One region of the Rothia sp. HMSC036D11 genome, then DNA from elsewhere that is predicted to be linked to it. Evidence: riboswitches for the same ligand, from Rfam matches in the RefSeq annotation. Region 1 holds a riboswitch; each other region holds the start of a gene.
What was found. Region 1 has a riboswitch for S-adenosylmethionine ahead of HMPREF2958_RS00515 (nuclease PIN). Riboswitches for the same ligand answer to the same signal wherever they lie in the genome.

Region 1 (7,761 bases):
GCATGAACCCGGCGAATACAACGTAATCGGGGGTGTAGGAAGCGATTTTCTCTTCGAGAGCACGGTTCCATTGCTCGCGGTCAGCATAGTCTGTCGGTTCGATCAGAAAGGTTTCAACCCCGGCTGCGGCAGCTCGGTCAAGACCGGTGCAGGGCTTATCTGCGCCTACGGCGGCGATCTCTGCGTTTAGCTCGCCAGCCTTTACGGCGTCGAGAATAGCTTGCAGGTTAGTACCGGACCCGGAGACCATTATCACAATTCGCACAGCAATAGTTTAGCGCATCACATAGCGGCTGGGTAGCACCTATGCCACGGGCACCGCACCAGAAATTCTTGTAGTTAAGCCAATTCCGAAACGATAAGCTGGCGGCCCTCGCCCAGTCTAGATTTTCAGGGTTTCACGGTGATTCTCATGCCCGCAGACCGCCGCAGGGAGGTACCCTTAACCTATGTCAAATATGCCCCCGTCTTACCCCCAAGTGCCGCCGCAGCAGCCGATACCGCCTGCGCCGAAGCGTCCGCAGCTCACCCCTAAGGAGCGCCGCCGCAAGCTGATGCGCAGTTTATGGCTGTTGCTTGCAGGTTCTATGCTGACCCTATCGGGAACCCCCTTCTTGCTGAGCCCCTTCCCCCTGTTTCTTCTGCTTTTTGTCTTGGTATTTTTGGGGATCGGGCTGACCATTATGGCAATAGTGCGCAATGCCCAAGGGCGGGGGCCGTGGATTCTCTACGTTGCCGCGGGGCTGAGCCTTCTTTTTGCGGGATGGACGCTTCTTTCGGGGCTTGTCATGGCATTGAACCCGGATGCGCAAAACTATCGGCAATGCTACTCCCATGCCCTGACGGATACCGATATGAAGCAATGTCAAGAATCCTTCAACCATGCAGTGCGCGCCAATACTTCTGTTTCGATCGGTCAGCCTGCTCCATAAGCCCTTCTTGGGGGAGATTTTCAAATAATTGTGCCGAGTGAATCTTAAGGATTCACTCGGCACAATTGCTATATTCCGCTATACTTCTAGCCCTCTAGGTGTTCCCTATATATCGCCATATCGGGCGCGAAAGTTATTTTTTCCTCTTCTTCTGCGAGGATTTCTGACCCGTGGCGGGTTCTTCCTCCGAAGATTCATCCTCGGTCGACTCAGGGGTTCCGAAGATAACAGCCATCGCCTGAGTAGGCGTGAGCTGACGCTTCTCCTGAACGGTAGTCTCGTGCGACTGCTCCGAACCTTCCGTACTCTCCTGATCGGATGCGGATGATGCGGCAACCGGGCGCGGCACGGCAAAACGCTTATACCCGGGCTCGTGGAACTCCGCTGACGAGGAGGCCTTCTGCGACCCAGACTCCCCTGTACGAACGCTCTGCTCCCGTGTCTCCCGATCGCCCTTAGTATCACCGCCATTACCGGAGGTTTCGGGGCGCGGAACACGGTTAAAGACCGGCTTCCCAGGGGCTTTCTCACGCTTGCCGGGCTTGACCGTGCGCGGCGCGTCCTCGGTACCCCCACCGGATTTCTCAGAGGTATCAAGTTCCACGGTGGGTTCATCCGCTCCCGACAGCTCGATGGTTTGTTCGTCAGATGCCGCATCCTTCGAGTCCGCAGCTTCAGCGGAACCGTCTTCACGCAAGGATTCTTGCTCCGTTTTGATACCTAAACCATGCGCTCGCTGTGCTTCTTCCTGTTCGGCAAATTTATTGAGTTCTGCACGGCGGGCGTGCACCTGTTTGACGCGTTCGCGCCGCTGCTGAGCCCGCTCACGCGCCTGCTCTTCACGTTCTTGTGTCTCGCGTTCCTGCTCATCGTTCCTGAGCTGTTCACGCTCCGCCCGCGCCGCACGGCGCTGCTGCAGCATCTCGCTCATGCGACTGCCCAGGTTGGGACGTTCATCGGCAAAACGCGGCAGCTCACGACTGCTATCAGGCAGAAGCACATGGCACAGCAGGTTACCCAACGCGGTACCCGCGCCCAAGGTTATTGCGGTCGCCACGGCGAAAGCTGCGGGCGATGCGCCTACCTCGGTAAAACGCCCCACACCCAACGATCCGCTGGAAATCCAACCCAAAATATAAGCCCATACACCGCAGAGCACACCCACCAGCGAACCCAACACGAGCGAAGAAAGCGGCAGCGCAATCACCCGGTAACGTACCTTCATGGTGATCCACTCGTCCACGTGGTCTTCGCCTTCACGCAAGAACCACCAACCGGCAACGGCCCCGGCGCCCAGCGAAACCGCCAGACCCGCATACCCGATCCAGCCCAGGCTCTCAGGGATAGCACCCAGCACCGGGAAAAGTGGAAGATCGCCCATCGTCGTCTGCGACCAACCCACATGCGTATCCACGCCGAAGGAGAACCCGGCGCCGGTAGTCCACGACATCGCATAGATCACCAAGTTCGGGAGGTAACCCAGCTGCAGCAGGGTCACCGCGAGCGCGCCCACCGGCCCAGCGTGAAGTTCCTGGTAGATCGTTGCAATCTGCGACCAGCGCATCATCATGGCAACCACCAGCACCAGGGCACCGCCCATGATCAACGAAAAAATCGCCACCATGGAGGCACGCACGATCGACCACACATAGGAACTCGCCCACCGCGAGTACTGGCTCATCTGCGAAATCTGTTCAGCGGTGTTCACGCCCACCATACGGGCGAGCGAACGCGATTCATAGTAGCCGCCCCAGATCAACCCGACCAGTACCACGATCTGCGGAATCAACGCCGCACCAACAATACCCAGCAGGTGCCGTTCGGTGCTCGCCCAAGCAAAAGCGACGGCAGCAAAAATACCGTAGGCAGCGCACCCTAAGAGTACGGGTTTGAAGAATTCCCCCTCATAGGATGCGCGCGCCAGTTTTCGCCCAGACCTAAAGCATAAGAGCACCGGAATAATACTCAGCCCCATGGGCACCAGTGTGAGCATGCCGTGCGGCAGAATAATGCCGAAAGCATTCGGAATATTCAGCGGCACACCGTGCATGAGCAGCCACAGGTGGGAGGCAAGAGTTGCGAGTGCGGGAAAATCCATGCGGTTAAAACCGTTGGTAAACCACACCGCCATGAGCAGAACGAGCACAAGCCCGAAAGAAAGCGCGGCGGTAAAAACTAATTCAACGATGCCCTGCAGCCAGAGTGGCATAGGGGCAGAATACCGGGATGTAGAAGAGCTACTTTTCATCGTTCTTCCATCATGCCATGAAACCTGCCAGCGCGTGTGAGCCTGCTGGGCTTTCGGGGAAATAGTTCCGGTTAAATGGCGGCTAACCTTCGTTAACCGCTCACCGTGAACATAGGGGTTACACGAACGTTACTGATGCGCTCTCACCGCCGCGACAGCGCATACAGCTAACTGTGCCGAGCATTTCTCACGGCTTTCTCGAACACGCAGGTACTCCCCCGGCGCTTACGGTGAAAATACTGTGCGGAAGATTAGTCTTCAATCCACGGATTCACCGCGGGCACGCCCCAGGACCGGTACACCTCAGCCTTTGAAGAAACGATTTCGAGGTCGTGAGCTTGGGCGCTCGCCGCCATCAGACCTTCGAGGGCGGCGGTGGGCAGGGGCTCGGCATCTTTACGTCCGTGACTGTGGGTACCGCGCGGAGCGCTGCGTCCCGCCCATTCGAGGCTTACACGGGCATCCACGTTAATAATGTGGTCAGCGAATCTGTCGAGAAGTTCGGCAATCCAGCGGTCGGTTTCCGGGTAGGGGTAGAGTCCTTTGAGCTCGCCCACGCTCAGCACCGAAATGTAGAGGTGTTTATAGGCGCGGCGGCGCAGAAAGGCAACAACTTTGGGATCTGGTGTGGCTTTGCGGATCTCGGCGAGAACATCCGAGTCGAGAAGCAGTCCTGAGGCGCTCATACCCCTATGCTACGCGCAGACCGGCATATTCGACGGCGGGAATACCCTCGGGGTTGGGAAGAAGCAGAAAATTGAGGAATTCGTCGCGCTTAGAAGAAATACGTGCGTAGTCCTGAATGCTTACTGCCTGGTAACCGCCGCGTGCGGGCACGGATGCGGCACGCAGATTTTCCTGATAAGAGCGTGCAGGAGTAAGGGGGGATGCTGGAGATGAAGAGCTGTTGTACATTGACAACCATGCGCCGAATGCGCGTTCCTTTCGCGTTGCTCTTGCCTGTACCAAGTGCCACCTGAGGCGGCGAATACAAACCACTTCGTCATCCGAGCCACCCGTGAACATGGGGTTGGCGTTCGACCATAGTCGGAGCTTATCAGTCGAAACTCTTGAAGCTGAATCCAGATTACAACAGCTTTCAGGAATCTGTAAACGCCCGAACCTGTCAAATCCTTGTGATTTACATAACGCGATTATGAATGCATACCTGTATATAGCTGCCTCATGGCGGCGTAGTGTGAAGTTTTGGGCCTTCAGAGCAGGTCTACACATTCGAGAAAAATCACGGCACACTGGGTAATGTACAGAAATTTATCTTGCCTCTGATATATCACCATGTCACGCCCACTTTACGCTTCCGGAAAGAAAGAGTGATAACTGTGAAAAAGACTGTACAGATCATGGGGATAGTGGCCGCAATTTTTCTGATCATTGGGTTTGGCTTGTTCATCCTGGCCGGTTGGGGCTCACTCGTAGAGTATCATGCCCTCGAATGGAGGGGCGTGCAGCATAAAGGAGCAAGTCCCCTAACGCGAGCAACCGGCAACCTCAGCTACTGGTTCTTAGGCACCGGCTTTCTTACTGGCTTTATCGCCTTGATTCCGTTCTTCACCACGGCGATCAGGAACTCCCGCAAGACGCACAAAAAGTATCCTAAACAGGCTCAAGACCTCCTGAAAGATGGTCAGAACCAGATTAATTCATAGAGTCAGTATCTAAGGAGCGCCCATGAAAAAAGCTATCTACATAGTTGGAGCAACAACTGCGGTGGTCTTCTTTTGTGGCATAGTCCTGTTTATTTTAGGAGAATGGGGCGCTCTCGTGGAGTATCACGCCTCTGAATGGAGGGGTATTCAATTCGAGGGAGCTAGTCCGCTCACACGCGCAACTTTAAATATAAGTTTCCGACTCTTAGGTATCGGTTTCCTCACCGGCATTATCACCTTAATTCTGCTCTTCACAACGGCGACCAGGAATGCACGCAAGGCACAAAACAAGCATGCTGAGCAGAATAAAACACCCTTGGCAGAAGGTCAGAACCAGATCGATTTATAGAGCCAGTATCTAAGGAGCGCCCATGAAAAAAGCTATATACACCGTTGGAGCAGTAGCCGCAGTACTTCTGGTTATCGGGTTTGGATTGCTCATCCTAGCCGGCTGGGGCTCACTCGTGGAATACCACGCCTTCGAGTGGAGGGGCATCGATCCCGCAGGAGCAAGTCCCCTCGTCATGGCGACTAATAATCTGAGCCTATGGTTTCTAGGTATTGGCTTCCTCACCGGCATTATCACCTTAATTCTGCTCTTCACAACGGCGACCAGGAATACACGTAAAAAACGCTCAGCGCATCTTGGACAGACATCATAACGAATTACCGCGCGCTTTCTTTAACACCCTTGAGATAATGGAACGGTGAGCACGCCAAACCCTTTCCCTGATATCCCCGTCACCGTTGCGCAGATTATTCGGCAGGCGGGGCATAAGGCATACCAGCGCGGGCTTGCTTATGCCCGTCAGCGTGAAGTGGTGCGTTACACCTACGACGAAGACGAAAACACGCTGGAAGGCCTGGTGAATGGGAGCACCCCTATTCCTTATGAGGTAGATATTCGCTTCTTCCCGGGTTCTGACGCCGATTCCAATCTTTTCAACGCACGATGCACATGCCCGGTCACCGCCGACTGCAAGCACGCCGTCGCCCTCATGCTCACCGCACTCGACCGCGCCAAGACCGCGCGGAAAGCCCTCGACAATGCGCCCGGTGGCCGCATCCGTCAGCTTATGAATCAAGAGAGCACAGAAGATACCGCGCGACAGGTTGCGGAGGCAGCCGACGATCCCCTGGCGGCGTTACGCGCATCCGGGGCGATTCGTTCAGCAAGCTCGCTCACCACCGATCCCAAACCTCTCTCCCTGAACGACCACGAGAATATGCATTCTTCGCCCTCGAAAATTTCGGTGTGGCGGCGCGATATGGCACAGGTTCTCGCTGCCCGGGGCGAAGCATCCGGTATTGATTCTGCACGGGTTCCGGGGGCGCTCGACCTTTCCTTCAGCATTTCGGGTTCGTATGCGCGCGGGCGCAATATTCCCGGTGCAACCCCGCCTATCAATTTGCTGGCGCGACCGCTCATGCAGTCCAAAACCGGGCGCTGGATCAAGGGCGGGCTCAGCTGGGAGACCTTTGCATCCAGCGTGGGTGGGCCGGTCGGTCGTCACGAAGTGTACCCTGAGCACGAACGGTTCTTCGCCGAAATATACGCTATCGCACGCCCGTGGCAGAATATGTATTCTTCGCATCGGGACTGGATTTCGCTCACCGCCACGAACTCCACGCTACTGTGGGATGTTCTGGCTCGTGCAGAGCAGATCGGCCTGCCGATTCTTCTCGAAGGGTTTGAGGTAACCACGGCAGTTCTACCACCCGCCCAGGTGAGGGTACATGCCGGAGCTGTTGAGGCCGAGTCCCGACAGAACGCAGAGGCTGCCGTGAGCGAAGATTCCACCCCCGACTTGGCTCTTCATGCCGCCTTGGGGTGGGAAACCCGCGAAGATAACCGGGTGCGGCAGCTCTGGTTTGATGCCGCACACTGCCACCCCATCGGCTCGCCACGCTCAGGATTTTTCGCGCTCGGCGGTCTTGTGCAGCGTATTTACGAGGAGCAGGCGCAGCGGATGCATTGGAAAAGCACGCGCAAGGGCGCCTTAGACGCGCCGCATCGCGATGTTTTTCAGGCTCAATCTTCGCAGCAGGCGGAGGAGAGCTCGGACGAGAGCGAAAATTCTGAAACGCAGACGGTCGGGCTCATTCCCGAGCTATCGCCCGAAAATGCTGCGACGCCTACTATTCCGGACCTGCCGGAGGGTCTTAACCTGGCGTTTATTCCGCTTGCCGAGCCCTTGGGCGCAACCGCAGAATCCTTGGTATCTCGCGGCGAAATGCGTATTCCGGCAGACGAGCGCGAGGCTTTTCACCGCGAGTTCTTGCCCACCCTCACGCGGGCCGTCCCGTTCCTTACCCCAGACCCGGCTTTGGCTCTGCCGAAGGTTCGTTCGCCCTATTTGGTATTTGAGGCGCACTTTGATGATGAGATTTCGCACGATGCGCTCCTGAATTGGTATTGGGAGTACCCGAAGAACCCACTCGATGAAGAAGGCACGGACTCGGGGGTTCGCCGCCTGCCAGCGCTGGGTTTGGATACAGAACGCGACGAACGTTTTGAGGCGCGGGTGCTGCGCGCAGTACGGTCGGCGACTGCATCCAACCCGGTGTTGGCGGGCGGGTTTGGGGAACGCCGCTCTCAGGGATGGGAAACCCGCGATATTCTCGCTCATGTGCTACCCGCCCTGCGGCGTATTCCCGGGGTTCGCGTGCGGCTGCTCGGTTCTGTACCCGAGTTTACCGAGGCGACCGACGCCATGATTGAGGTCAAGGTGACCGAGGGTAATTCGCGTGACTGGTTCGGGCTGGGTATCGCTATTAAGGTCAATAACTGGACTGTGCCTTTCGCCCAGGTTTTTGAGGCGCTCGATCGGAATCAGGATCGTATTTTGCTGGGTAACGGCACCTATTTTTCACTCAATCGCCCGGAGTTTTCGGCACTGCGAACCCTCATTGA
Region 2 (7,761 bases), on a different contig from region 1:
GGAAGCTACAACATCATGGTCAAGCGTAATATCGACGTAGCCTATCAGCTCATTGCCGTTGGCGGTCATCTCGCTGAAGTAACCGTGCATAGCACCACCGTTGAAGGCGACGAGCTGGGGATTATCGCCGTTTTCTGGTGTGGGATTGACGACGAGGGAAACCGCAAAATCGTCAGTATTTTTATTCCAGCCCGGGGGTTCTGCCCCGTCGATCTCGGCCCAGTCGGGGAAAACGAAACGGTGCTCCAAGCGCAGGCGCGCACCGGCGAGTAGGGTAGTGGTACCCGAGTAGTATGTCTGCTTACCGTCTTTAGTGGTTGCCTTGGGCGCTGAGAACCAGAAACCTGCACCGCCCCACTTTGCCTTGCCGATGCTGCCGCCGGGGGTAAACTTACCGCCGCCAGCCGAGTAGAGGCCACTGGAACCTGCCGGAACGCTGGCGTGCTCGTTCTCAACCGGGCCGCTAAATGAATCTAGCCCCAGGAAACTGTTAGTGTCTAGTTCCTGGTGGGTGACGAACGCCTGGGTAAAAATACCGTAGTCAGGGCGCGTGTCATCATACGAAGCCGCATAAGCCGGAACTACAGCGGAAGAAACAATAATTGGGGTTGTCCATGCGGCGCCTGCCAGAACACGACGGCGCGTCAGACCTCCCCGCGTAGATGCGTGGGTCACAATGACTCCTATGAGTGGTTGGGTGAATAAGTGGCGCTCGGATTACACGCCAGTAATAATTTTACGGGATATACCCCAAAAATCCTAAACAATGTAAGATACACATGAAATCTTTACGATAAAACGCTTACTCGCCCCGATCTGAGCATCCTCAAATTACGCGGAAGATATGACGTGAGATAAGCCCTGAACCTTCACCAGAGATTGAGATTAATCTCATAACGGCTGATGATGCACGAGAACAAGGTCTTATTCTCTAGCCTTGTATGCTGCCAGCGTGCGGGAGCGGGTTATGTTGCTGGAAACCTTTACTTATTCCTGTGATGTGGTCCGCTCCCAAAACTTGTTTTATGTCACAGATTTATAAAATTTTACGGTGCTAGGATGCAGGTGAAATCTTAATCTATCGGTTATTCATATACAACCGTTCATATACCACTCTCTTGCTCAAACGGCACCACAATGCCACTAATGCGCATCGTTGCATGTGGGAATCTGCCACACCATAGGTTCCCTACCATGAATACCGCTCACTCATAGAAAGATTTCCTCTCGCTCAACACAACGACACAAGGAATATCTCTCATGAAACTACGTACTATAGCGCGCCTGATGCTGGCATTCGTCAGCCTGGTGTTTCTCGTCCCTCTGAATTCCCTGCCCGCCTCGGCAGACACGTTGCCATTCGCCCCTGGTAACCCGGGTGTCGCCCAGAAGGTGGCTTCACCTGATACTAATGGTGACGGGCTTTCCGACAGCGTGGAAACCAACGGATACGATGCTGATGGTGATGGTAGACCTGAAGTCGATTACAAGAAAATGGGCGCAAATCCCTACCACAAAGACGTATTCGTTGAGATGGACTACATGCCCGGCGAGCTTGCCAGTGAGGAAGAACTGGACCGCATCGTGCAGTCTTTCGCTGACTTGAATGTTACTAACCCTGACGGCAGGGCAGGCGTTAATCTTCACCTAGATGCAGGTTCTGCCCGGAGTGCCAAGTATAACTTGGGAGGCGGCAACGAGGTTCCGCACCAAATGCTCACCAACAATATGAAGTCTTCTGGGGAATTGGCAAATATCAGGGCTCGTAATTTTGATTCTGCCCGCTACAACAGCGGTTTCGACTACATGATCTGGGGCGATTACTATGTGGATAATAAAACCGGAAATCGAAACTCATCAGGAGTAGGGCTTCTAGGCTCTCCCGGTTTCATGGTGACCGTTGGGAAAACCTATTGGGAAGGAGCCAACAGCGATATTCGCGTGGGCACTTTTATCCACGAGCTGGGGCACAACCTCAACCTGAAGCACGGCGGTACTGACGAATTCAACGGCAAGCCTCAGTACTACAGCGTGATGAATTACAACTATCAGCTCACCGGCATTCCCAAGGCGGACGGAGCCCGATACTTCGGATACCTGCAGCAGGATATGCCGCCCCTCAAGGAGTGGGCACTGAACGAACGCGACGGCCTTGGCCCCCAAGCGAGCGAATACCTGTATACGTACAAAGATAAAAATGGGAAAGACGTTACTCAACCCGCAAATCAACCCATCGATTTCAATCGGAACGGCGTTATTGATAATTCTCCGGTCTCGGTAGATCTCAATGGCGATGGGATACTAAATGAGCTAACTGCTCTCAGTGATCTGAAGAAGCTCAACTTTGATATGACGCCTACTCAGGCTGGAGCTGGCGGTCCTGTGGCTCAGCCTGAAGCGGAAGAAAACCCGGTCACTGCGGATGACGCCCGCAACCTGGGCCTTATTCCCTAAATCATTCGGCGTTCTTCCCAAAACGGGGGCGAAGAGGTGTAGCTGCTGAGGGATGTTATTCCGAGCGTGCGAGGACATACATAACATTCCGAAGCTGGCGAGGCAATGAGTCAGATGAAACACGCTCTCGCTGCACCTCTTCGCTCCCGGGCTTTACCCCGCACAACCGTTCATATACCACTTTCTTGCTCAAACGGCATCGTGATGCCGCCCAAGATGTATTCGCATTCGAGAACCCGCAACACCCGCAGGCTCTCGCCGATGAATACCACTCACTTCACTCTCTATGTAAGATTTCCTCTCGCTCAACACAACGACATAAGGAATATCTCTCATGAAATTACGTACTATAGTGCGCCTGATGCTGGCGTTTGTCAGCCTGGTGCTTGTTGCTCCTCTGAATTCTCTGCCCGTTTCTGCGGTGGAGGCGAAGCCCGCTCAGCCTGCGCACGCGCAGAACCAGAATATAGATCCCGTTCAGAGCCCCAACTCGGGTGATCGCGACGGCGATCATATTCCCGACGAGCTGGAAAGAGACGGGTACGATATCAACAACGATGGCATACCAGAGATCGATTTCCCTAAGATGGGCGCGGATCCCAACCATAAAGACATTTTTGTCGAGATGGATTATATGCCCGGTGAGCTTGCCAGTGAGGAAGAACTGGATCGAATCGTGCAATCTTTCGCGGATATAAATATCAGCAATCCCGACGGCAGAACGGGTATTAATCTGCACTTGGATGCCGGTGCCGCCCGGGGACCTAAGTACAACTTGGGAGGAGGCGAACAGGTCAAGTGGCAAGTGCTCAGCGACGATATAGGTAACAACCCTGGGAACTGGGCCAGGTTTAAAGCTTCTCATTTTAATCAGCGTCGTGATGGACTCTTTCATTATATGGTTTGGGGCGACTACTACGTGCAACAACAAAATGGGGAGAGCGGTTCATCAGGATTGGGACAATTGGGAGGTCGTGATTTCATGGTGACTGTGGGGAAGACACACTGGAATAACAATAAAGGTAATATGAGCGATATTCGCGTGGGTACTTTTATTCACGAGCTGGGACACAACCTCGGCCTGCAGCACGGCGGTGATGCCGATGAGAAAGGCGAAAAAGGTAAACCACAGTACTTCAGCGTGATGAATTATAACTATCAGCTCACTGGCATTCCCAAGGCTGATGGAACCAAATATTTCGGATACCTGCAGCAGGATATGCCGACCCTTAACGAATGGGTCTTGGACGAACGCAAAGGCTTTGGTCCCCAAGCTCGTGGGTACCTGTATCGGCCCAATCCAGAGGCTGTACCGAGGCCAGCGGATGGACCGGTTGATCTCAACGGTAATGGCGAAATCGACCATGGAATCTACGCTCTTGATCTTAACCGTGACGGAATGAAAGGCTGGCTGACGGCACCAAGCGACCTGAAAAAATTGAGCTTTGGAGCTGTGTTTGGACGAGGTGCTGACGAGACTATCCCTGAGCCCAAGGTGGAAATAAACCCCATCACTGCGGATGACGCCCGCGAAATGGACCTCATTTCCTAAAGAGTCCTTCCGGGAGCGATAGTTTGCAGCCGCTGATTAACGCTGTTCTGAACGTGCGAGGCGCCAGATAGTATTCCGAAGCTGACGGGTAACGAGTCGGTCGAAACACGCTCCCGCTGCAAACTATTGCTCCCGAATTTTGCCGTCGCATTCGAAAGAACACTGCTGTCCGCCGGGCGACGTACGCGGCCCTTAATATTACGGGCGACAGTCACAAACATTAATATTCGTCATAATATCGCACCAACCACGACACCCCTTATACACTCAAAATCAAGGATTATGAGTCCCGGTGTAAAGCTCTGGCTAGCCGGGCGGCAACCCTCTCCCGTAGCGGGGTGCTCCAGATGATGATCTGGCTTCAAGGGACACGAAGCAAGTACGGCGCGAATGCGCCACCTGCACAACTTGGACTACCAAGAAGGTCACCACCTATAAAGGAGGCGGCGCGCGGGGTGCAGGAACACCTGAACATTCGCGAAAGGAACGTAGATGGCTGAGCAGAAGAAGCGCATCGCAGTTAACGCATTCGACATGACCTGTGTGGGTCACCAGAGCTTCGACCTCTGGCGCCACCCCCGCTCCCGCGCTACCGAGTACAACACCATCAAATACTGGACCGACCTGGCACAGATCCTTGAGAAGGGCTTCTTTGACGGCGTATTCTTAGCCGATGTTGTGGGCATCTACGATATTTACAAGAACTCCGCCGCGCCCGCTATTGAAGGTGGCGCTCAGGTGCCCGTGAACGATCCGTTCATGCAGATCTCCGCAATGGCCGCCGTGACCGAGCACCTAGGCTTTGGCGTGACCTCAGCCGTCACCTACGAGCAGCCTTACACGCTCGCACGCAAGTACGCTTCTCTCGACCACCTCACTAACGGGCGCGTGGGCTTCAATGTGGTGACCTCATACCTGCCTTCCGCCGCCGAATGTCAGGGCCTCGAAACCCAGATTGAGCACGACACCCGATACGAACTCGCCGAAGAGTTCCTGGATGTCTGCTACAAGCTCTGGGAAGGCTCCTGGGAAGACGGCGCGGTCGTCAAAGACCGCGAGAAGGGTATCTACGCCGACCCCGCCAAGGTGCACCCGATTCAGCACAAGGGTAAGTACTTCAGCGTGCCTGGTGCGGGTCTGACCGAGCCCAGCCCTCAGCGTACCCCCGTGATTTTCCAGGCGGGCGCATCCAGCCGCGGGCAGAAGTTCTCGGGCAAGCATGCCGAGGTTGTGTTTATCGGTGCGTTGCGCCCTGATTTGACCCGCATTATTACCGACCGCATTCGTGACCGCGCCGAAGAGAACGGCCGCGGCCGCGACGAAATCAAGGTTTTCGCGATGCTCTCCATTATTGTGGACGAGACCGAAGAGAAGGCGAAGGCAAAGTACGAAGAGTACCGCAAGTACGTGAACCTGGAATCTTCGCAGGCCATTATTGGCGGTTGGTCCGGCGTGGATCTTTCCCAGTTCGACGAGGACGAGGTACTCAACTATGTGAAGACCGAGTCGATTCAGTCCTTCCTCACCCCCTTCACCCTGCAGGCCAAGGATAAGCAGTGGACGCGTAAGGATATTGCCGAGCACTGCACTATTGGCGGTATGGGCGAGGTTATTGTGGGCGACCCGCAGCAGGTGGCCGACGAGCTTGAACGCTGGATTGATGAAGGTGGCCTGGACGGTATTAACCTGGCATACCACGTTTCGCCCGGCTCCTTCGAGGACTTCATCGAGTTCGTGGTTCCCGAGCTGCAAAAGCGCGGGCGCTACCGCACCTCCTATGAGGGTGAGACCCTGCGCGAAAGCCTGTTCGGCAAGGGACAGACTAAGGTTGCAGACTCACACCCGGCCGCGAAGTACCGTGGCGCCTACGTGGGTAAGCCCTCCACGGCAGACACCCCGGCACGTGCTATCGCGAACTAACCAACTCTGCTTCAGAGTTTCCTCCGCAATATATTGAAAACAGTGCAGAACCCGCCTCTCTCCGGTTTGACCGCCGGGATGGGCGGGTTCTCGCATGCCCGAACCTGGTAGCCCTTTAGAATGGGGTGCATGAGCGAAACAACCCTGTATGATCCTCAAACCCGCTGCCCCTGCACAAGTGGCGAGGTATACGGTGCCTGCTGCGGGCGGTACTTGGGCGAGTTTGCCGCATCCGGAACCTTGGGCGCGCCCACACCGCTGGCTCTGATGCGCTCGCGGTTTACCGCCTTCGCCCTGCACGATGCGCCCTACCTGCTGGCAAGCTGGCACCCGCACACGCGCCCCGTCGAGTTAACGCTGGATGAAACGCTGCGCTGGTACCGGCTGGATATTCTGGGCTCTTCGGGTGGTCCCTTCGATGCGGCGGGTACGGTCGAGTTTGTGGCGTATTACCGTTCAGTTCCCGGTACGCCCGCCGAAGAACGTGTGAAAGGTGCCATGCACGAAAAATCTCGCTTCGAGAAAGTGCACGGCACCTGGTACTACCTGGACGGCGAGGTCAGCTAAGTTCCCCCCGATCGGGTAGCATGGCAGAAATATTCCTTGATGAAAGTCTCAAAAACTAGTCCTGTGTTTGCTATGTTTATGCCATGAGCGACGTTATCTCGCAGGAATCTTTCGACGAGCTCGCCCTCTATCTCAACGGGGGAGAGCACCTGCTTACCCCGGATGCGCACCGCATCGCCGCCGAACGCGCCCGCATCCTCTGCGCCCACGGGCTCGATGCGCTCCGGCAGTACACGCACCGCACTGGGATGACTGTGCACTACTACGTGGCACCCTACGATACGAGCGACCTGCTGCGAACGGGTGCGGATGCGCTCGCGCTCACCGGGGCTCGGCACGAACTTTCGGGGATAAAAACCCCTCTAATAGACGCCTACATTCTGCCCAGCGACCTCATAAAATTTGCCCCGAATTGGGGTTTGGAACCTGCTCCACCCGAGCGGGCGAACGTGATTTTGCGCGAGGTTTTTACCCTTCCGCGGGTGCTGCGCCTGCACGTGGCGGCAGACCTGCTGCACGCCAGCGACATCGGCGTGGCGGGCGAGCACGCACAGGAAGCAGCCGAGCGCATTATGAAAGAATTATGCCGCCCAGGCGACCGATAGAATTCTTGGTTTAACCTGAGCCAGCCCGCGCCGTCTCTGAAAAGAGGGTGCGGGCTGGCTCGCATTCAAACGCGTTGTCTGCGTGTATAGGTGCGCTGAATTGGGTCTACCTGAAAGTAAACCTATGCGAAGAATACCAGGAAAAACGGGTGAAATTGTATACCTGCAGCCGTGAAATTTCTGACGTTTTCGAGCGCATATCTACACCCCCCATAGGTGTATAAAAAGGCTCTTTCTGAATAAAGCGTAGTTTTCCGCCGCTTCTCTTCAAAAAGAGCCTTTTTACACCTGATATATACCCGGGATTTCAGCCAACGCTAGTGCGTGAGACCGTTGATAATACCCATGCCGAAGTAGATGACGAACACCGCCGAAACTACGTACATGAGCCAGTGCACCTCGCGCCCGCGACCCTGAACTAGGCGGATGAAGGCGTAGGAGACGAACCCAGCACCAATACCGTTAGCGATCGAGTACGACAGCGGCATGAAAATAATGGTCATGAACGCGGGGATACCCAGACCCCAGTCTTGCCAGTCGATATGCACAGCCTGGCGCACCATCAGGAACCCAACAACTACCAGAGCGGGGGCGACCGCCTCAAAGGGAACGATCGTCACCAGCGGCGAGGCGATAATCGCCACTAGGAACAGCACGCCGGTT
Region 3 (7,761 bases), on a different contig from region 1:
GCGGGAACCGCCGTAGATTTCACCCGCCTGGAAGACGAAACCGCGGCGCTTAGCGAGCGCAATAACGTTGTCGAGAGTGGACTTTTCTGCCATGTTTACTCCTTTATGCCCCGCCACCGGCTGTGGCGTGCGTGAGTTCAGTGTTCTTCCGCGCGCGGTAAGCGCCGGGATATACGGTCACAAGTACAAGATACTAGGGTATCATTGCATGCCTGCGTTACCGTGTAGTTTCTGGGCAACGGTAGACAGTGTTTAGTTAGAGCGTGTAGATGAGGAACACGTGGCGGGTTAGTATGACTGCCGCACATGGCACCCTCCCGCCGATACACTGGTGACATGGAGAAAATCTATATTCGTGACGAAATGATTCGTCTGGGGCAGTTTTTGAAGCTGGCCAATCTGGTCGAAGACGGTGCGCAGGCACGCGAAGTAATCCAGCATGGGCTGGTAAAGGTCAATGGGCAGATTGAGAAGGCGCGGGGCAAGCAGCTGCATCCGGGCGATACGGTGAGCTTCAACGGGGTGAGCGTGCAGATCGCTCGGGACTAGGGCCCCGCCCTCTCTTCTCTTAAAGCATCTTGGGTTGTATAACGCACCGCCAGATGGTGCGTTATACAACCCAAGATGCGTTATTCAGGTCCTTTTAGTCAGCTGACCCTTGCTCTGATGCCCCAGCGTTACCCGCAGCATCTGCAACTTTTTCGGCACGGATTCGGGGCGCGTGTCCCAGCACCTTCACGTCGATGAACTCGCCTACGTGCCGTATTTCCAGGGCACTTACCCCGTGCCCGGCGCCCGCATACAGAACTTTGATGCCGTCGGTGTAAGCGCGAATCCACTCGTAGGTGTAATCCACGAAGGGCTGCGGAATAATAGGGTCTTCCTGGTCCCTGCCGTAGAAAACGGGTAGCTCGGTGGCTTTGAGCTCGTCATCCTTGAAATAAGGAGAGTCCGATTCGACCGCGTATCCGGAGAGCCCCACCAGTGCAGCAAATTTTCCTGGGCGATGCCGCACCATAGAAGTTGCCACCGCCATGCCTTGCGAGAACCCCACCAGCGCGACCGAAGCGTAGTGTGATTCTTGCTGCTCGACCCACTCCAGCACGTAGTCGCTGGCCTGTTCTATGGTCCGCACATCCGCGTTGAGCTGCTGATCCAGCGGGTACCACTGGTAACCTATGGCCTCGGCGGGAATGTGGGCCCCAGTTGCGTCCGCCGAAAACTGGGTGCCTACCGGCTGCGGGGCGCGCATTCCCGCATAGGTGATACCCTCCTGCGGCAGATGTTCAGCCAGCGACAGCAGGTCTTTCTCGTGCGAACCGTACCCATGCAGCAGAAGCACCAGGTGGGTTCCGGCGCGTTCATCCTCGGGTCGGGAATATTCGACAATGTACGTATTTTCACTCATATCTTCATCTTACCGAGGAGCCTGCCATAAACAACCGAAATAGATTTCCGCTCAAGGCTTGACCCTCACCCAACGTCAGGATCTACAGTAAAAACATGGACGCGAACACTACACCAGATGGCGGGCAGCACGAGTACACCGTAGGGGAGGCTGCATCCCTGCACGGGCTAACCGTGCGCACGCTTCACCACTGGGAACAGCGGGGTCTGATCAGCCCCGCGCACGATGAGCTCAACGGATACCGCTACTACAGTGATGCCGATCTTGAGCGCATCACCGTCATTATGGGGTATCGCGCCATTGGCATGAGCCTTGAAGCCATTCGCAGCGTACTGCAGGACGAAGCAAACAGCACCGAGCATCTACTCGCCCAGCGAGATATGCTCCAGCGCAAAATGGCCGCCTATGAGCGCATGCTAACAACACTAGATCAACTTTTGGAGGATGCAATGGCACCTAAGAACGAACAGCTCACCGCTGCAGAAAAAGCAGAAATTATGGGCGACGGGTTCAACCCCGCACATGAGCAAGAAGCGCAGGAGCGTTACGGGCACACCGACGATTGGGCTGAATACCAACGCCGTACTGCGGCCATGAGCCGCACCGACTGGGTGAAGGGTAAGCAGGAGCTTGACACGGTTGAGCAAGCCCTCGTCGAGGCTTTCACTCGTGGCGTGCAGCCGGGCAGTGAGGAAGCGAATGCGCTTGCCGAGCGGCACCGCACCTCACTTTTCTTCTTCGAAGTAACCCCCGCCAAGCACGTAATTCTGGCACGCGGTTATGTTGAGGATGCCCGCTTTAACGAGCACTACGAGAAGCTCGCTGCGGGACTGGCTGTCTGGCTACGGGACATCATCTACGAGAATGCCCGCGCTCACGGCCTTGACCCCGAGAATGTGACCTGGTGCTAACCTCGTCCATTCACAATTATCGGTACCGTACACAAAGCCTTGTGGGGACTTATTTCACGCCGAAATATAGTCTTCACAAGGCTTTTATGTGCGGTTTCTGTGTTCAGATGTATCAAAAACGAAAGCTAGTTCTGTTTTTGTGTTTCAAGAGGCGAACCGAAAAGAGCGGATATATCATGAAGAGATTTTTCTTCATCGACAGCGCGCTCTCGCTCGGGAACCGGGACTCCGAGAGCCTTAGCGAGAATCGCCTCCAATTGGCGGGATTCGACTAAGAAACCGTCATGTCCGTGGTCGGATTCGATAATATCGACCTTTACGGGAACCGGCAGCGCCTCCGCCAGACGATACGATTCGTGCGGAAAAAACAGGCGATCGGTGCTTACGGCGGCGATAGTCCACTTACAATCGCTGAGCGCAAGCGCATGCGAGAGGCTGCCGCGCCCGCGTGCAACATCGTGTGAAATCAGGGCCTCGTTCACGGCAAGGTAACTATTGGCATCGAAACGCTCAACGAGCTTATCGCCATGGTGGTCCAGGTAGCTTTCGACCGCATATCGTCCGCGGTTCTCACCGATGGACCCGCCGTCGGTGGATTCGCCGCGGTTTGCCTGCCGCCCAAAGCGATGCTCCAGCTCGGCTGGGCTGCGGTAGGTGGTGTGGGCTATGCGCCGCGCCAACGCGAGCCCGGCCGTGGGTGCCGCTCCCCCATAATAATCGCCGGAAGCAAAATTGGCATCAGCACGGATGGCGAGGTTCTGGGTGTGTGCCCAGGAAATCTGTTCGGCAGTGGCGGCGGGACCGGCGGCGATGACTGCGCATCCGCGTACCAGCTCGGGGAAGGTTGCCGCCCATTCGATAGCGCGTGCTCCGCCGAGCGATCCGCCGATGACATGGTGAAAACTCTTAATCCCCAACCGGGCGATAAGTTCGGCTTCGGCTCGTACCGAGTCGCGAATAGTGACGTAAGGGAAGCGTGATCCCCAGGGTTTTCCGGCGCCCGGGTACCCCTCGGGTACGATGCTTGCCGGGCCGGTTGAGCCGTAGCATCCACCCAAGATATTGGGGGCGATCACAAAATATTTGGTGGTATCGACCACCGCGCCCGGCCCCACGATGCCTTCCCACCAACCATCACTTTCGACCGCACGGATACTGGGTGCAGGCATATCCGATGTGGGAATCCCGCGCGAGACATGGGTGTCACCGGTGAGGGCGTGCAGAATAAGAATCGCGTTGTCCCCAGCTTCATTAAGAGTTCCCCACGTCTCGTAGCTAATGTTCACCTGTGGAAGCACGGTACCGTTTTCGAGGGTGAAATCACCGATCGCCATCTGCCGCAGGTACCCCTGAGCGCTGGGATACTGCAGCTGCGACAGATAGGTGGCGTGTACGGTATTTTCCGTCATGTTTTCTCCTCGGTAACCAGTAGTTGGTAATGGCAGGCGAGAAACCGATACCGCGACCGGGCACTTACTGTGCAGCCCGGTCGCGGCGGTGCAGGTTAGGCGTTCAGAGTTGCAAAACCCAATTCTAGGTCTGCGATAATATCGTCAATATTCTCGACCCCTACGGCGAGGCGCACAAAGTTTTTGCTCACCCCAATTGCCTCTAGCTCTTCCTCGGAAAGCTGCGAGTGAGTGGTGGATGCGGGATGAATCACGAGCGAGCGTACATCGCCGATATTCGCAACATTGGAGTGCAGCTGCAGAGCATCCACAAAGGTGCGAGTCTGTTCCAGGTCTGCGTCTTTGAGAGTGAATCCCACAACGGCGCCCGGCCCTTTCGGCAGGTACTTCTGGGCTCGCTCATACCAGGGCGATGAAGGCAGACCGGCCCAGATCACCTGATCGACCAGCGGATGCTCCTCCAACCAGTTTGCGACCTTGGTCGCGTTCTCGATATGGCGTTCGATGCGCAGGGAGAGGGTCTCCAGACCGATACCAATGTTGAAGGCGTTGGTTGGAGAGATCGCCGCCCCGGTGTCGCGCAGAAGCGAAACTCGCGCCTTGAGAATATAGGAAAGGTTCGCACCAAAAGCAGAGTCTTTGCCCAAGTCACGGGCATAAACTAAACCATGATAGCCAGGTGCTGGCTCGTTGAACTTGGGGAATTTTTCGGGATTGGCTCCATAGTCGAAATTCCCGGAGTCCACGATAACGCCGCCGATTGAGGTGCCGTGCCCACCCAGATATTTTGTGGCGGAATGGATTACCACATCCGCACCAAATTCGATGGGGCGCACAAGGTAAGGAGTGGGAACAGTGTTATCGACAATTAGGGGAACGCCATTGTCGTGGGCGATCTGGGCGATAGGCTCGATGTCGAGCACATCGTTCCGGGGGTTAGGTACGGTTTCTCCGTAGAAGAGTTTCGTATTGGGGCGAACCGCATCGCGCCATTGCTGCAGGTCGTCCGGGTTCTCAACAAACGTAGTTTCAACGCCGAGGTCGGCAAGCGTATATTTCAGTAGATTGTAGGTTCCTCCGTAGATCGAGGGGGAAGCCACGATATGGTCGCCCGCGCCCGCAATGTTGAGAATCGCATAGGTAATAGCCGCTTGACCTGAGGCCAGCAAAAGCGCCCCTACTCCACCTTCAAGGGATGCGATGCGGTTTTCGATAACCTCTTGGGTGGGGTTGTTCAGACGGGTATAGATAGGCCCAAGCTCAGCTAGAGCGAAACGGTTAGCGGCCTGTTCTGCGTTCTCGAAAACGAACGAGGTGGTCTGGTAGATAGGTAACGCCCGAGCTCCCGTTGCAGCATCCGGTGCCTGCCCCGCGTGAATTTGGCGGGTTTCAAATTTCCAACCGGCGGGGTTGGCGGGAGTCGGGACTGTAGTGTTGCTCATGCGAAGCTCCTTGTGATAGTTCAGGGGGCCGCATGCCGATTTCGGTACAGAGTTCTTAGGCTTTCTTCTCTGCAAACGAAAAAACGATGTACCAGAATCGGGCACATCGGTCCCGCGCTTGCGTTGTACTTTGTGTTCAACGCCTGGTCCTCACCCAGGGCACCCCACCGCGGAGGAGGGTTGCCGGCCAGCTAGCTGGGGCTTATCACTGGCTCTCATGACCTGCATCTAGAGTTTCATAGGAAGCGCACACGGTCAAGCGGGATGCGTGTTTTCGGCGCATTGTTGCAAAGATGACGTTTTATGAATTGCCTTTGCTCTGACCTTATTTTAGGGGTTTGTGTACTCTAAGCCCGATTAGCCGAGTCAGGCACTTGTAGTATCCGCAGCAGATTCATCCCATTGACCTTGGCCCGGTGGTAGTCCAACAGAGTCTAAAAGACCGGGGAAAAGATTCTCAATCACGCTGTCTCGGCGCGTAATTTTACGGTGCGTTCCCAGCACTTCGGTGTGCATGAGCCCTGATTCTCGGAGCACTTTGAAATGATAAGACATCGTAGATTTGGCGATTCCATAGTCAAAATCACCGCAGAACTGTGGCCCGTGGTCTGCAATGCGTGCGAGAACATCTCGTCGAATGGGGTCTGACAATGCACCAAGGACACGATCCAACGTCACGTCATCAGAGGTGGGGTGATGCAGCCGTTCCTTACCCATAACCACGCCTTTCCGGGTTTTTCGCATAACGTATTGAGCCTGCAGGACTCTGTGACAGAATATTACCTCTTGGGCTTGCCCTTTAGCATAATATAGATTTATTTTAATTTCGACGAACATAGAAATAATATCAAAGGTACACCATGAATTCTCACAATACATCTCATCAGCTACCTCAAAATTCTGAGGCAACCATGCGGCTTGTCTCATTCAGCACTCTCTTTGTCATCGGCACAGACACTCTGCTCACCGCCCCTCTGCTGCCACTGCTCAGCAAGGAGTTCAATACCAGCACAGAACAATCGGGGTGGTTCGTCTCTGCATACGCTTTAGGGTATGCCGTTTTCGCACTCATTGCAGGCCCATTATCAGACCGCATTGATCGCAGGCGCATTATTCTTACCGGTTCCATCGGCTTTACGGTTTTTACAGGCTTATGCGGTTTAGCATGGGGGTTTTGGTCTCTTTTTACCGCCCGGTTTCTTGCGGGAGTGTTCGCTTCTCTGATCTCACCGCAGATTTGGGCATCTATCCCCATGACAGTGCCGAAACAAGCCATTATTAAAACTATGGGGTACGCAACTGCTGGGCTTGCCATAGCCCAAATCGCCGGTATTCCTGTGGGTTCCTTCCTCTCTACTTATGGTTGGCAGATACCATTTTTTGCAATCGCCGCAGCGTCTCTTCTTCTCTTGGGTATACTCTATTCACGTTTTCCCAGCATTCCCCCTGTGGCTGCGGCGCAAGATGGAAATTTTCTGACTCCCTACCTGCACGTTTTAAAAGCCCCTTCACTTTTGCTATCCCTCCTGGCGTACCTGATTTTCCAGACAGGAGTATTCGCATCTCTATCTTTCATAGGTTCATGGTTTGCGCGAGACTTTGGGGCATCGCAGACAACCATCGGTTTCGCCATGCTTGTAATCGGATGTGGCAACGCTCTAGGCTCCCTCACAGGGTCACGATTCGTCGCGCACATAGGTATGCAAAAGACTATGCTCGTGGGGCTTATTGCACTCAGTATTGTGTATCTCTCAGTGTCATTGACAGCTAATTTCTGGACTGCTTTAGGTATTTTTACGCTTGCACTTTTTCTCGGAGGAGTTATGCTCCCCATCCTCATGGGAGAGCTGCAAAGCCATACCGCTATAGCTCGCGGTACTGTATCATCCCTCTCAAACACGGCAATGTACGCTGGAACAACTATCAGCGGTGCCGTCGGCGGTACATTACTTACACAGTTTCCGGGGTATAGCGGTATAGCCGTCATGAGTGCATGTGCAATCGCAATTTCTCTTGGTGTCTATGCACTTGGCGGAGCGTTCCGGCCGAAAAACGGGGAATCGTTTTAACTTCTTCGAATAAAATCAAAAAAATTTAATCACAGCATTCCGTGAGCCATGCTACACTGATGGAAACCTTGAATCTAGGAGTGATGAGGTATGACCTCCCGCTAAAGTCGCACCGGCTCGCGGAATGCCCGCCCAGATGGTGGGCTCTAAAAATTTCAGAAATAACCCTGCTTTGGTTCGATACATTCCAGGAGCGCATAGTGAGCACCTTGAACACCAAAGTTCTGAGGGTTTCATTGTTATACCTTCCGCACCTGCAGTCGGTGACTTGGGATTATTCAGGCACTACGAAGTGCCTCTCTCACGACTATTCATCTCACCCGTCCCACGTATTGCAGGCGTACAAACACCATGTTCAAGCGGCTTCGGGTGATTAAGCACCACAAGGTTTTATCACAATGTCTACAATTCTTGACGCGGCACAGCTATGCCGCACCTTTGGCAAGGGTGAACACGCTTTCACCGCTGTCGATAATGTTTCACTCAGCATAATTTCCGGCGAAATTCATGCTCTGCTCGGTC

Region 2: it holds a riboswitch for S-adenosylmethionine, as region 1 does, so the genes downstream of both, HMPREF2958_RS01520 (LLM class flavin-dependent oxidoreductase) here and HMPREF2958_RS00515 (nuclease PIN) in region 1, are expected to answer to the same signal.
Region 3: it holds a riboswitch for S-adenosylmethionine, as region 1 does, so the genes downstream of both, HMPREF2958_RS06940 (bifunctional o-acetylhomoserine/o-acetylserine sulfhydrylase) here and HMPREF2958_RS00515 (nuclease PIN) in region 1, are expected to answer to the same signal.

The regions. Positions count from the first base shown of each region.
Region 1 covers NZ_KV815272.1:120,148-127,908, forward strand. The annotation lists gene purN (phosphoribosylglycinamide formyltransferase) at 1-250, opposite strand, end outside; gene HMPREF2958_RS00500 (hypothetical protein) at 450-932, shown strand; gene HMPREF2958_RS00505 (cell division protein PerM) at 1,066-3,180, opposite strand; gene HMPREF2958_RS00510 (PIN domain-containing protein) at 3,432-3,866, opposite strand; gene HMPREF2958_RS00515 (nuclease PIN) at 3,871-4,149, opposite strand; SAM riboswitch class IV at 4,128-4,256, opposite strand; gene HMPREF2958_RS00520 (hypothetical protein) at 4,521-4,847, shown strand; gene HMPREF2958_RS00525 (hypothetical protein) at 4,870-5,196, shown strand; gene HMPREF2958_RS00530 (hypothetical protein) at 5,219-5,509, shown strand; gene HMPREF2958_RS00535 (DEAD/DEAH box helicase) at 5,555-7,761, shown strand, end outside.
Region 2 covers NZ_KV815277.1:119,193-126,953, reverse strand. The annotation lists gene HMPREF2958_RS01535 (hypothetical protein) at 1-675, opposite strand, end outside; gene HMPREF2958_RS01530 (zinc metalloprotease) at 1,261-2,454, shown strand; gene HMPREF2958_RS01525 (zinc-dependent metalloprotease family protein) at 2,789-4,006, shown strand; gene HMPREF2958_RS10845 (hypothetical protein) at 4,003-4,227, opposite strand; SAM riboswitch class IV at 4,285-4,394, shown strand; gene HMPREF2958_RS01520 (LLM class flavin-dependent oxidoreductase) at 4,499-5,926, shown strand; gene HMPREF2958_RS01515 (YchJ family protein) at 6,056-6,493, shown strand; gene HMPREF2958_RS01510 (hypothetical protein) at 6,577-7,098, shown strand; gene HMPREF2958_RS01505 (NCS2 family permease) at 7,416-7,761, opposite strand, start outside.
Region 3 covers NZ_KV815302.1:106,906-114,666, forward strand. The annotation lists gene HMPREF2958_RS06915 (glycine--tRNA ligase) at 1-93, opposite strand, end outside; gene HMPREF2958_RS06920 (RNA-binding S4 domain-containing protein) at 337-549, shown strand; gene HMPREF2958_RS06925 (alpha/beta hydrolase) at 644-1,408, opposite strand; gene HMPREF2958_RS06930 (MerR family transcriptional regulator) at 1,504-2,319, shown strand; gene HMPREF2958_RS06935 (homoserine O-acetyltransferase MetX) at 2,445-3,728, opposite strand; gene HMPREF2958_RS06940 (bifunctional o-acetylhomoserine/o-acetylserine sulfhydrylase) at 3,824-5,170, opposite strand; SAM riboswitch class IV at 5,280-5,393, opposite strand; gene HMPREF2958_RS06945 (ArsR/SmtB family transcription factor) at 5,537-5,887, opposite strand; gene HMPREF2958_RS06950 (MFS transporter) at 6,031-7,239, shown strand; gene HMPREF2958_RS06955 (ABC transporter ATP-binding protein) at 7,638-7,761, shown strand, end outside.